Regions from separate parts of the Ruegeria sp. AD2(2025) genome, predicted to be linked through region 1. Evidence: riboswitches for the same ligand, from Rfam matches in the RefSeq annotation. Region 1 holds a riboswitch; the other holds the start of a gene.
The links. Region 1 has a riboswitch for cobalamin ahead of ACR1XV_RS02060 (CbtB domain-containing protein). Riboswitches for the same ligand answer to the same signal wherever they lie in the genome.

Region 2: linked by a shared signal. The riboswitch ahead of ACR1XV_RS19885 (hypothetical protein) and the one ahead of ACR1XV_RS02060 (CbtB domain-containing protein) in region 1 are both predicted to bind cobalamin.

Annotation. Positions count from the first base shown of each region.
Region 1 is NZ_JBQFZS010000001.1:422,172-427,988, reverse strand. It holds gene ACR1XV_RS02075 (cobyrinic acid a,c-diamide synthase CobB) at 1-109, shown strand, start outside; gene cobA (uroporphyrinogen-III C-methyltransferase) at 106-834, shown strand; gene cobF (precorrin-6A synthase (deacetylating)) at 827-1,570, shown strand; cobalamin riboswitch at 1,614-1,821, shown strand; gene ACR1XV_RS02060 (CbtB domain-containing protein) at 1,858-2,028, shown strand; gene ACR1XV_RS02055 (CbtA family protein) at 2,033-2,731, shown strand; gene ACR1XV_RS02050 (hypothetical protein) at 2,795-3,289, shown strand; gene ACR1XV_RS02045 (DUF1636 family protein) at 3,277-3,630, opposite strand; gene ACR1XV_RS02040 (DUF302 domain-containing protein) at 3,783-4,247, shown strand; gene ACR1XV_RS02035 (thiamine pyrophosphate-binding protein) at 4,327-5,817, shown strand, end outside.
Region 2 is NZ_JBQFZS010000015.1:870-6,686, reverse strand. It holds gene ACR1XV_RS19905 (bifunctional 2',3'-cyclic-nucleotide 2'-phosphodiesterase/3'-nucleotidase) at 1-1,124, shown strand, start outside; RNA gene ffs (signal recognition particle sRNA small type) at 1,163-1,261, shown strand; gene rsgA (ribosome small subunit-dependent GTPase A) at 1,422-2,450, shown strand; gene ACR1XV_RS19890 (alpha/beta hydrolase family protein) at 2,469-3,326, opposite strand; cobalamin riboswitch at 3,448-3,670, shown strand; gene ACR1XV_RS19885 (hypothetical protein) at 3,865-4,167, shown strand; gene ACR1XV_RS19880 (protein-tyrosine phosphatase family protein) at 4,171-4,674, opposite strand; gene ACR1XV_RS19875 (DNA polymerase III subunit gamma/tau) at 4,843-5,817, shown strand, end outside.

The DNA.
Region 1 (5,817 bases):
TCTGGCCCGTGTGTTCGATGCAGAAGGGGCCGAAGGGCCGCAAACCGGGTCGGTTCGGGGCAACGTCACGGGCACCTTCTTTCACCTGATTGCGGAGGCCTCGGTATGAGCGGGTTTGTCTCTTTCGTCGGCTCCGGGCCCGGTGATCCGGAACTGCTGACGTTGAAGGCCGTGGACCGGTTGCAAAAGGCCGATGCAGTGCTGTTCGACGACCTGAGCAGCGGCCCGATCCTAGGCCATGCGCGCGACGATGCCGATCTGGTCGGCGTGGGAAAACGGGCCGGACGCCCCTCGCCCAAGCAGGATCATGTCAGCCGGTTGCTGGTCGAATATGCCCAGACCGGTCAACGTGTCGTGCGGCTGAAATCCGGTGACGGAGGGCTGTTCGGACGGCTGGAAGAAGAACTGGTCGCCCTGCGCGCGGCCGGGATTGATTATGAGATCATCCCCGGCATCCCCTCGGCTATCGCGGCAGCGGCAGCGGCGGGTATCCCGCTGACCCGGCGCCTGACCGCGCGGCGGGTGCAGTTCGTCACCGGACACGATGTCAGCGGCAAGCTACCGCAAGACCTGAACCTGCCCGCGCTGGCCGATCCGGGGGCGACCTCGGTAGTGTTCATGGGCAAGCGCACCTTTCCCTTGCTGGTCGAAGCATTGCACGCCCATGGCCTGCCACTGGACACACCCGCGTTGATAGCCGAGGCGGTCTCGACCCCCGATCAGACACTACATCGGTCGACCATCGGCGCGCTATCGGACCGGCTGGCCGCTGATGTCGGCACGGCCCCCGCGCTGATCCTGTACGGCCCGCTGGCGGAGCTTGACGATGATTGACCTGACCTTGATCGGGATCGGCACCGGCAACCCCGATCACGTCACCTTTCAGGGAGCCGAGGCGATCCGCGCGGCGGATCTGATCCTGATCCCGCGCAAGGGCGACAACAAGTCTGATCTGGCGGGGCTGCGGGAAGAGATCATTGCGCGCGTGACCGATGCGCCCCCGCAGATCGCCTATTTCGACATCCCCGAGCGCCGGTCCGACGACGGCTATCTGCGCGGTGTCGACGACTGGCACGACGCCATCGCCCTGCGCTGGCAGCAGGCGATGGCAGCCCACCCGCAGGCCCGCCATGCGGCGCTACTGATTTGGGGCGACCCGTCGCTCTACGACAGTTCGCTGCGCATTGCGGCGCGGCTGGACCCGCAGCCGCCAACGCGGGTCATCCCCGGCATCACCGCCCTGCAGGCGCTGACCGCGGCCCATGCGATTCCGATCAACGATCTGGGCGCGCCCTATGTCGTCACCACCGGGCGGCGCGTCCGGGACGAGGGTTGGCCGGATGACGCGTCGACTGTCGCGGTGATGCTGGATGGCGAGTGTTCGTTTCAACGCCTCGAGATGCAAGACTATGAAATCTGGTGGGGGGCGTATGTGGGCATGAAAGAAGAGGTGCTGATCAGCGGTCCTCTGGCCGATGTGGCCCAGGAAATTCTGGACACACGCGCCCGCGCCCGGACCGACCATGGCTGGATCATGGATATCTACTTGCTAAAAAAGCGCGTGATCTGATGCGAAGCGTCGCAAATGGAGATTGCGCGCTGTCGATGTTCGCGGCTAAATGGACTCGTCTGGTCCTGCCGGAGATACCGGCAAGCTAAGAGGGAATTTGGTGCGACTGCCCTAGCCGTCAAACCCAAAGCCGCCCCCGCGACTGTAAGCGGTGAGCCTTGTTCAACCAGCCACTCCCGGCCTTCCGGGGGGAAGGCGAACACAGGCATCGACCCGCAAGCCAGGAGACCTGCCAGGCGACAAATGAAACACCAGCCGTCGGGTGCGACGGCACTGGAGGACCAAACATGACGACGCAAACTCAAACCGTCTCGGGCGCACGTACCGGCGTACTGTCGGCCTTTTTCGCAGTTGCGCTGGGTCTGGGCATCATCACCCTGACCGGCCATGTGCAGGCCGCCGCCCTGCATGACGCGGCGCATGACGTCCGTCACGCCACCGGCTTCCCCTGCCACTGAGACCATGTTCAGTCGCATTCTGACCAGCGCGTTGTTCGCTGGTGCCGCAGCGGGGCTGATTGCCGCCTTGCTGCAGCTTGTATTTGTGCAGCCTGTTCTGTTGCACGCCGAACTTTATGAATCTGGTGAACTGGTCCATTTCGGGACCGAGGCCGTTTCGGCCCATCCCGAACTGCCGGGCATGTTCACGGACCTGACCCGCGACGCGCTGAGCGTGATCTTCACCATGCTGACCTATACCGGCTATGCGCTGGTGCTGGTGGCTTTGATGTCCTTGGCCGAAGGTCAGGGGCACAAGATCGATGGCCGCACGGGCGTCCTGTGGGGGCTGGCAGGGTTCATTGCCTTCCATCTGGCCCCGGGCTTCACGCTGGCCCCCGAGGTACCCGGCGTTGCAGCGGCAGATGTCTATGCACGGCAGATCTGGTGGTTTGCCACCGTCGCAGCGGCCGCGATTGCCCTGTGGCTGATCGCCTTTGGCGGCAACATCGTCAGCTATGTGGTCGCGGCCTTGTTGCTGTTGGCCCCGCACCTGATCGGTGCGCCGGAACCGGACGTGTTTACCGGCCCTGTCCCCACCGAGATCGGCGCTCTGTTCGCGGCCCGCGCATTTGGGGTTGGTCTGGTGGCGTGGGTTCTGGTGGGCTCTTTCGCTGGGTATTTCTGGCAAAAGGAAGCCGACCACGCCACGGCTACGGCCTGAGATCTGAACGACTGCGCGCCGGGCCCCCGCCCGGCGCGTTTCTTTTTGCTTCAAGGATAAGAAATGTCCCGCTCACTTGCTTTGTTTGCAATCGGTCTGGTCTTTGGCGGCGGCGCAGGTTTCGTACTGGCCGCGGGAAATGGGATCACGTTCGATGGCCACGATCATGGCGATCCCGCCCACCACGGCAGCGGCCAGGCCGAGGCCATGGCGCATGATCACTCCAAATCGGTGAACTTGCCCGCAGGACCGGATGCGCCGGGTCTTGAGATCGTGCTGACGCCTGACCCGATGTCCGGCTGGAACCTGCAGGTTTTGCCCCAGAACTTCCGCTTTGCGCCCGAAAACGCCTCGGGCGCGGACCAGCCGGGCGAAGGCCATGCTCATGTCTATGTCAACGGCGCGAAGCTGGCCCGGCTCTATGGCAACTGGATGCACATCGCCGAATTGCCCAAAGGCGCGGTCGAGGTCGAGGTGTCGCTGAACGCCAACAGCCACAGCGCGCTGACGGTGGATGGCACGCCTGTGGTGGCCTCGGTTACCGTTCAGGTGGACTGAAACGCGGGTATCCGTGCCCGCAGACACATCCGAAGCCGCCCGCAGGGCCGGGCGTCTTCGATCCAGCCCGCAGGGCTGTCCAGATAAGTGCGACAGGTCGCAGCGATGTCATCGGCATCGGCGCTGAGGTCGAGCCCCGAGAACACATAAGAAGCCATCCCCGGCCCCTGCAGGGACAGGGCCACCGGCGTCTCGCAACTGCTGAAACAGGCATGGACACCCAGATCAACCCGCTCAGCCAGCCCCGCACGCTGCAATGCGGCCCGGACCGCGCGGTGTTCGGCCTCTGGGTCGCGCTCACCTGCGCAACTGCTGCATATCGACAGCCGAATCTGATCCATGCACGTGCCCATTCTTTGGTGCCTCCCAGAGTTTCTGGGCGCTCTGCCCAGCCAACACAAGCCCCACCCGCACACTTCCCCACGAGATTGTGAGTGTGATTTCAGCGCTTTTCTGCCATCACTTTCAATAGCTGCCGAAAAAGAGGTCGGACATGAAAGCGTTCTGGATTGCACTTTTCCTGCTGGCCCTGCCCGCCTTGGCGGACGAGGCCGAGCCGTTGTCGGGATGGGCGGTTTTTCCAAGCGACAAGAGCTATGACCAACTGGTCGACGACACCAAAGCGGCCATCAAGGAAAACGGGCTGATCGTGGTTACGCAGGCGGGTCCGACCAAGGCCGCCGCCGCGCGCGGCATCACCATTCCGGGCAACCGGGTGATCGGAGCGTTTAACAACGACTATGCAGTGCGGGTGCTTGAGACCTCGACCAACGCCATGATCGAAGCGCCCATCCGGTTCTACGTGACCGAAAATGACGACGGCACTGCAACCCTGTCCTACAAGACCCCGGGCTTCGTCTTTGCGCCTTACGTCTACGAGGGCGGAGATCCCCTGCGCGAGATCGCAGAGGAACTGGACACCAAGTTTCAGGCAGTAGCGGAAAGCGCAGTCAAATAGTCACACTGACGTGAACCTGCTTGCGTCCGGGGGCGTCCTCCGCAATCTGCAGCATGACATGATGATCGGAGCTTGAGTGATGCAGGACCTGTCCCCCCGCGCTGCGGACCTGTTGGCGCAACGCCTATACGAGGCCGGATGCCGCCACGCCTTTGGTATGCCGGGCGGAGAGGTTTTGACGCTGGTGGACGCTTTGGAGCAGGCAGGCATCACCTTCCATCTGGCCAAACACGAGAATTCCGCCGGTTTCATGGCCGAGGCGGTCCACCACCGCGACGGCGCGCCCGCGATTCTGGTGGCTACGCTGGGGCCCGGCGCAATGAACGGGATCAACGTGGTCGCCAACGCGCTGCAGGACCGGGTGCCGATGATCGTGCTGACCGGCTGCGTCGACGCGGACGAAGCGCTGACCTACACCCATCAGGTGATGGACCACGCGCAGGTCTATCGCTCGATCACCAAGGGTACGTTCATGTTGACGGCCGAGGGTGCTGATATCATTGCTGACAAGGCCGTATCGCTGGCCAACCAGCCGCGCCCCGGCCCGGTCCATATCGACGTGCCGATTTCAGTCGCCGATACCCGCGTGGCGCATGTGAAACGCCGCCGTCTGGCCAAGGTCGCCCCCGTCGCGCCCGAGGGTGAATGCCTAGAAAAGGCCCGCCGCTGGGTGGCCGAGGCCGAACGGCCCATCGCCATTGTCGGGCTGGATGTCCTGTATGACGACTCGCGCTCGGTGGTGCAGGCGTTTCTGGAACATTTCAGTATTCCCTTCGTGACCACCTACAAAGCCAAAGGCGTGGTGCCCGAGGATCACCCTTTGTGTCTGGGCGGCGCGGGGCTGTCCCCGCTGGCCGACAAACATCTGGTGCCGTTGGTGGAAAAGGCCGATCTGGTGCTGTGTCTGGGCTATGACCCGATCGAAATGCGCCCCGGCTGGCGCGAGATTTGGGACCCCGAAGACAAACGCGTCATCGACATCTCGGCAGTGGTCAACGATCACTATATGCATCAGTCCGGGTTGAATCTGGTTGCCGATACCGGTGCCACGCTTGAGGCCATCGCCAAGGGCAACCCTGCCCGGGCGACGTGGCCGGGCGGAGAACCCGCGCAGGTCAAGGCCGCATTGGCGCAGGCCTTTCCGACGGATGAAGACTGGGGACCAGCAGCGATCATCGCCGAGACCCGCGCCGCTCTGCCCGCCGAAACGCTGGCCACCGCCGACAGTGGCGCGCATCGCATTCTTCTCAGCCAGATGTGGCAATGCACCGAGGAGCGCGGGCTGATCCAGTCCTCGGCGCTGTGCACCATGGGCTGCGCGGTGCCGATGGCGATCGGCCTGAAACTGGCTGAACCCGACCGCCCCGTGATCAGCTTTTCGGGCGATGCCGGGTTCCTGATGGTCGCCGGAGAGCTTTCGACTGCCGCTGAGCTGGGCGGCAACCCGATCTTTCTGATCTTTGTCGACGCCAGTCTTGCGCTGATCGAGCTAAAGCAACGCCAGCGCCAGATGGGCAATCGCGGGGTTGACTTCGACCGTCACGACTTTGCCGCCATGGGCCGCGCCTTT
Region 2 (5,817 bases), on a different contig from region 1:
ATCTGACCTTGCCGGGCAAGGCGCATGCAGAACTGCCTTTTGTCGATCACGAGAAGGGCTTGGTACATGGCAAACCGGTCGTGATGCAGGGATGGGGGGGCTCGCATCTTGGCGTCATCGATCTGGAGCTTGAGCAAGACCCGCAGCGCGGTTGGACTGTTGTGGACAGCCGGGTCGAGGCCGTTCCGATCAAGACCGACGCCGGGCTCACACCCGAAGACGCCGAGATCGCCCGACTCTTTGCCGAAGGCCATGCCGAAACGCGCAAGCGGGTTGCCAAGCCAGTGGGGTCGGTGCCGCAAACGCTGCACAGCTATTTCTCGTACTGTGCGCCGGACCGGGGTTTGGCGCTGATGGCAGCAGCACAGGCGGCTGCGGTGCGCCCTTACCTTGTTGGGACAGACTGCGAGGGTCTGCCCATTCTGTCGGCCACCGCACCAGCAAAATTCGGTGGCCGTGCAGGCCCCGGGCACTACACCGAAGTTCAGGCAGGCGACATATCGATCCGCCACGTCGCCAATATGCACGTGTTTCCCAATGAACTGCGCGCGGTCCGTGTGACGGGAGCGCAGCTGCGCGATTGGCTGGAGATGTCTGCAGGGGTATTCAACCAGCTTTACGCAAAAGGACCCGTGGACCTGATCGATTCTGATCGGGCCGGGTTTAACTTTGACGTCCTGCACGGTGCAACATACCAGATTGATCCGACGCAACCGGCCCGCTTCGACAGCTCGGGCCAGCTGACCGACCCGGCCCATCGACGCATCCGGGCGCTTGCGGTGAACGGCGAACCGGTCGCTGCCGATCAGAGTTTTGTCATCGCGACCAATAACTATCGCGCCAGCGGCGGCGGGCATTTTCCCTTTGCTGATCAGCTACAGATGATCACACTGCCCGCGCTGCGTATTCATGATCTTTTGTGCGACTACCTATCTGGAAAATGCCCCAAAGATCTTTTGGAACAGGCACCGCGTCCGTTCACGTTGACCGCGCCAACCGGGACCGAAGCAATTCTGCGGACGGGCCCCGGCGCGCGCGCCTATATGGATGAGCTCGCCGAATACGCTCCACGCCTCCTACCCCTGGATGACGACGGGTTTCTGCCCGTTCATCTGACCCTGTGACGGGTTGCCAAGGCCACGCAGCGCGCCTATATGGGGGGCGAGAGGTTGGCGCGGGCGAGCGCCTCGCCAACCTGGTCAGGTCCGGAAGGAAGCAGCCACAACGAGTCCCGCTTGGGTCGATGTCCAGCCTCTCACCTGAACCAACCCATAGCCGCAGGAGGGCTTTATGATTGTAGCAAAAACCCTTCGGGCAGCCCGGTTCTGATCCTCAGCGATCTTCTGACTGCCTGAACACATGACCAGCGGATGCGCGATTGCCATCCGACGGACACGCTGTTTCTGATCACAGGCAGAGCAATGTATCTTTCCCTCTCGGACCTCGGATGGTCCTCTCATTTCGCCGCGCAACACGCGGCCAACCCTTCATGCCAACCTTTTCGCATCACCGCCGTGCACCGGGACCGGCTGATCGGTCTCAGCCCGGATGGCGAATCCCCGCTGCTGACCCCGGACCGCCCGACGGGCGATTATACGGTCGGCGACTGGGTTCTGGCGGACGCAGACAACCGCGTCCGGCACCTGCTGGACCGGCGCAGCCTGCTGCAACGCCGGGCGGCTGGCACCGGAGCTTCGGCACAACTGATCGCTGCCAACGTCGACGTGCTGTTCATCATCAGTTCGTGCAACGCCGATTTCAGCCTGCCCCGGCTGGAGCGTTATCTGGCGCTGGCCCATCAGGCCGGAAGCTATCCGGTGATCGTGCTGACAAAGGCCGACATATCGGATGCGCCCGAGACCTATGTGCAGCAGGTACAGGCCATCGACCCGTTTCTGACGGTACTTGCGATCAATGCGCTGGACCCGACTGAGATCGAACAGGTTCTGTCATGGTGTCCAAAGGGCCAGACCGGCGCACTAGTGGGCTCATCCGGTGTTGGCAAGACGACGCTGGCCAATGCCATGACCGGGCAGGATCAAGCCACGGCAGGCATCCGCGAGGACGATGCGAGGGGGCGGCACACCACCACCGCTCGCGCGCTGCACCGCATGCGCAACGGTGGATGGCTGATCGACACGCCCGGCATGCGCGCCTTGCGGTTACTGGACGCGCAGGAAGGTGTGGACGAGGTGTTCTCGGACCTCATGGAGCTTGGCAAGAACTGCCGGTTCTCGGATTGCCAGCACGAGGCGGAGCCCGGCTGTGCCGTGCAGGCCGCGATCCAAGACAGTGCGCTTGATCCCTCACGGCTGGAGCGGTGGCGCAAGCTGCGGCGGGAGGATCAGCGCAACTCGGAAACTATCGCGCAGTCTCGTGCCCGCGACAAAGCGTTCGGCAAGATGGTGCGCGGAGTCATGCAAGAGAAGAAATCGCGCAAGCGACTGTGACCGGCAGGCCTCGTCTGATCAGGCGATCAGGCGGGGCCAGACGGCAGCGTTACGCCGGGCGAAAACACCGATATGGCCGACCTTGGACAATCCGAACTCTTGCGGTGACAGCAGATGACGGCGCGCGGCGGGACCGTAGAGATCGGCGAGCCGCCAGACCGCCTCGGGCGGCACCATCTGGTCGTCTTCGAAGGCAAACAGATCAACAGGCCCGCCTATGCTGGACCATCGCGCGGCGGGCAGGGTCTGTCCGATCTCGGGCAGATAGCTGTCGGGCGCGGTGCACCATTTGCGCCATTGCCAATAAACCCCGGCGGGCAGATTTTCACCAAAGCCCAGCGCCTTACCCGGCAGATAGCCCAGCGCACGCGCCGCTAGCGGCGCGTGACCGTACCAAAACAATGCAGCCAGGGCACGATAGGGCCACGGGTGATCCGATAGCGTCACGAGCCCGGAACAGACACAGATCATCCGGTCAATACGGTCAATATCGGGTTGCACCGGCCCCAGCATCGCCCCCAACGAGTGGCCAATGCTCCAGAGTTTTGCTTGCGGAAACCGCCGCCGCATCTCAGTGCGCGCGGCCGGGATATCGATCAGCGCCCAATCCGCCATCGTCACCGTCGACGCCTTCTGCGGCCCGGTCAGGGACTGGCCAAAATCGCGATAGTCATAGGTCAGGCAAGCCATTCCATGCTCAGCCACCAACCAGCGGGCGAAATGCTGATAATAGTCACGCGGCACCCCGGTCGCATTGTTGATCACGACGACCGTTTCCGGCTCTGACGCGGGCCGGTAGAGCCGCGCCGACAGCATCGCAGGGCCGGAGGGGAACCGGAAATCTTCCGTCATCACGGTCTGCTGCGCATCTAACATTGGGTCCTCTGGCACAATCTGAACCGATCAGTTCATTTCGTCACCGCAGAGTCAAGATTGACGTAAAGGGACCACTAGCGGGCCGCGCCCGCCAATTCGCTTGACTCGATGCCCGCCCAACCGCTAGCGATGCGGTGATGGTTCCCGCGCCTTTGACCAAGGCCGGGATGAAAAGGGAACACGGTGCGGCCCTGCCCGGCGACAACCGGAACGGACCAAATCCGCGACTGCCCCCGCAACTGTAAGCGTTGAGCAATGCCGAAATGCCACTGGCCGAAAGGCTGGGAAGGTCGGCAAAGCGATGACCCGCAAGTCAGGAGACCTGCCATCGGAACAGAAACTGAAACTCGGGCGGGGTGTCCGGGCAGGTCCTGACAGCAAAGCGCCGTCCAACCTGTTTCACGCCCTCAGCCCCACGCGCGGAGGGCGCAGTATGATATGGAAGACCGGAACCCACCAGTTCTCGGCAACAATTTGCCAAAGGACGGGGAAAACCTGTCCGGCTTTGGCGCGAATCGCACGGGCACTGGCCAATTCGATGACCAAGGCTGCGCCAGCAACAACTGCAGATTTCGAGATTCAGGGCAGCAGTGAACTGACGCACTGCGCTGACGGGTGCACCGCCCGTTTTCGCGCCCGCGCGGCCGAAATCAGAGTATTCTGCGGAACCGGATCAGACCAGGCCATCGAGCAACTGGACAGCTATGCAGACCTGTTGTTCGGCTCCGAGACCGCAGCCTTGTCGACGGATATCCTGACGACACCGCCTTGCGCGATGCTCGAAGCGTTGACGCTGTCTCGGGGCGCACCGATGCAAGCCGAGTGCCGCCCGTCAGCTTGATCTTCAGCCCGCCGCCAGAATGCCGGCGGGCGCAATCGACCATTCCATCTGCGCATCGGTTTCGACGGCACAGGGCCGCAACGCGCGCAACCGCTGCAACGCCGCATCAGGATGCTCTCCGCATTCTATCATCAAACGCAATACGATCATGCCAGAGCGACCGCAGCCGCCCCTGCAGTGAACCAGAATCCGCCCACCGCCTGACAGCGCATGACGCGCTGCGGCGCTGACCTCGACCCAGCGTTCGTCGACCTCGGGCGATGGCGTGCCATAATCCTCGACCGGCAAATGAACCCAGCGGCAGGCGCGGCTTCGCACGTCGATCCCGAAATCTCTTGCGCCATCGAGTATCATCTCGACCTCGGTCGCCATTGACAGGATCAGGCCGGGTTTCCAATCGGCCACGGCATCAAGATCACTCTGATAATCGCCCCCCCGACCCGGCATGGATGTCAGCGCAAGCGTTCCTCCGCCAACCTGAAGTGCGTGGATAACCATCTCAGACATTCTACGTTCCCCCCGAAACGTTGATCGCAAGATCTTCATACTGTCTTCAAGTGTCCGATCTTAACCGCGTGGCCCGGCATTCCAAAACGAAAATCATGAAGGCGGGCGGTGGACGCGGACAGCGGGGGCCTCTACGCTGCGGCAGAACTCGAATCCGCGAAAGCAGACATGACCGACACGCCCAGCCCCGCCTATCAGGTTCTCGCCCGCAAATACCGCCCGGAAACCTTCGCCGATCTGGTCGGTCAGGACGCCATGGTGCGCACCCTGAAAAACGCGTTCGAGGCGGACCGGATCGCGCAGGCTTTCATCATGACCGGCATTCGCGGCACCGGCAAAACCACCACCGCCCGGATCATCGCCAAGGGCATGAACTGCATCGGCCCGGATGGTGAAGGCAAGCCCACGACCGAGCCTTGCGGCCAATGCGAACATTGCGTGGCCATCATGGAAGGCCGCCATGTCGACGTGATGGAAATGGACGCCGCCAGCCGCACCGGCGTGAACGATATCCGCGAGATCATCGACAGCGTCCGCTATCGCGCCGCCTCGGCCCGTTACAAGATCTACATCATCGACGAGGTCCACATGCTCTCGACCAGCGCCTTCAACGCGCTGCTCAAGACGCTTGAGGAACCGCCCGAGCATGTAAAGTTCATCTTCGCCACCACCGAGATTCGCAAGGTCCCAGTGACGGTGCTGTCACGCTGCCAGCGCTTCGACCTGCGCCGGATCGAGCCCGAGGACATGATCGGCCTGCTGCGCAAGATCGCCGACGCCGAAGGGGCCCAAATCGCCGAGGATGCGCTTGCGTTGATCACCCGCGCCGCTGAAGGCTCGGCCCGCGATGCGACCTCGCTGCTGGACCAGGCCATATCCCATGGCGCGGGCGAGACCAGCGCCGATCAGGTGCGTGCGATGCTGGGTCTGGCCGACCGGGGCCGGGTGCTGGACCTGATCGACATGATCCTGCGCGGCGACGCGGCGGGGGCCCTGACCGAACTCAGCGCCCAATACGCCGAAGGGGCCGATCCGCTGGCCGTGCTGCGCGACCTTGCCGAGATCACCCATTGGGTGTCGGTCGTGAAAATCACACCCGACGCTGCCGAGGATCCAACCGTTTCCCCCGACGAACGCGCCCGG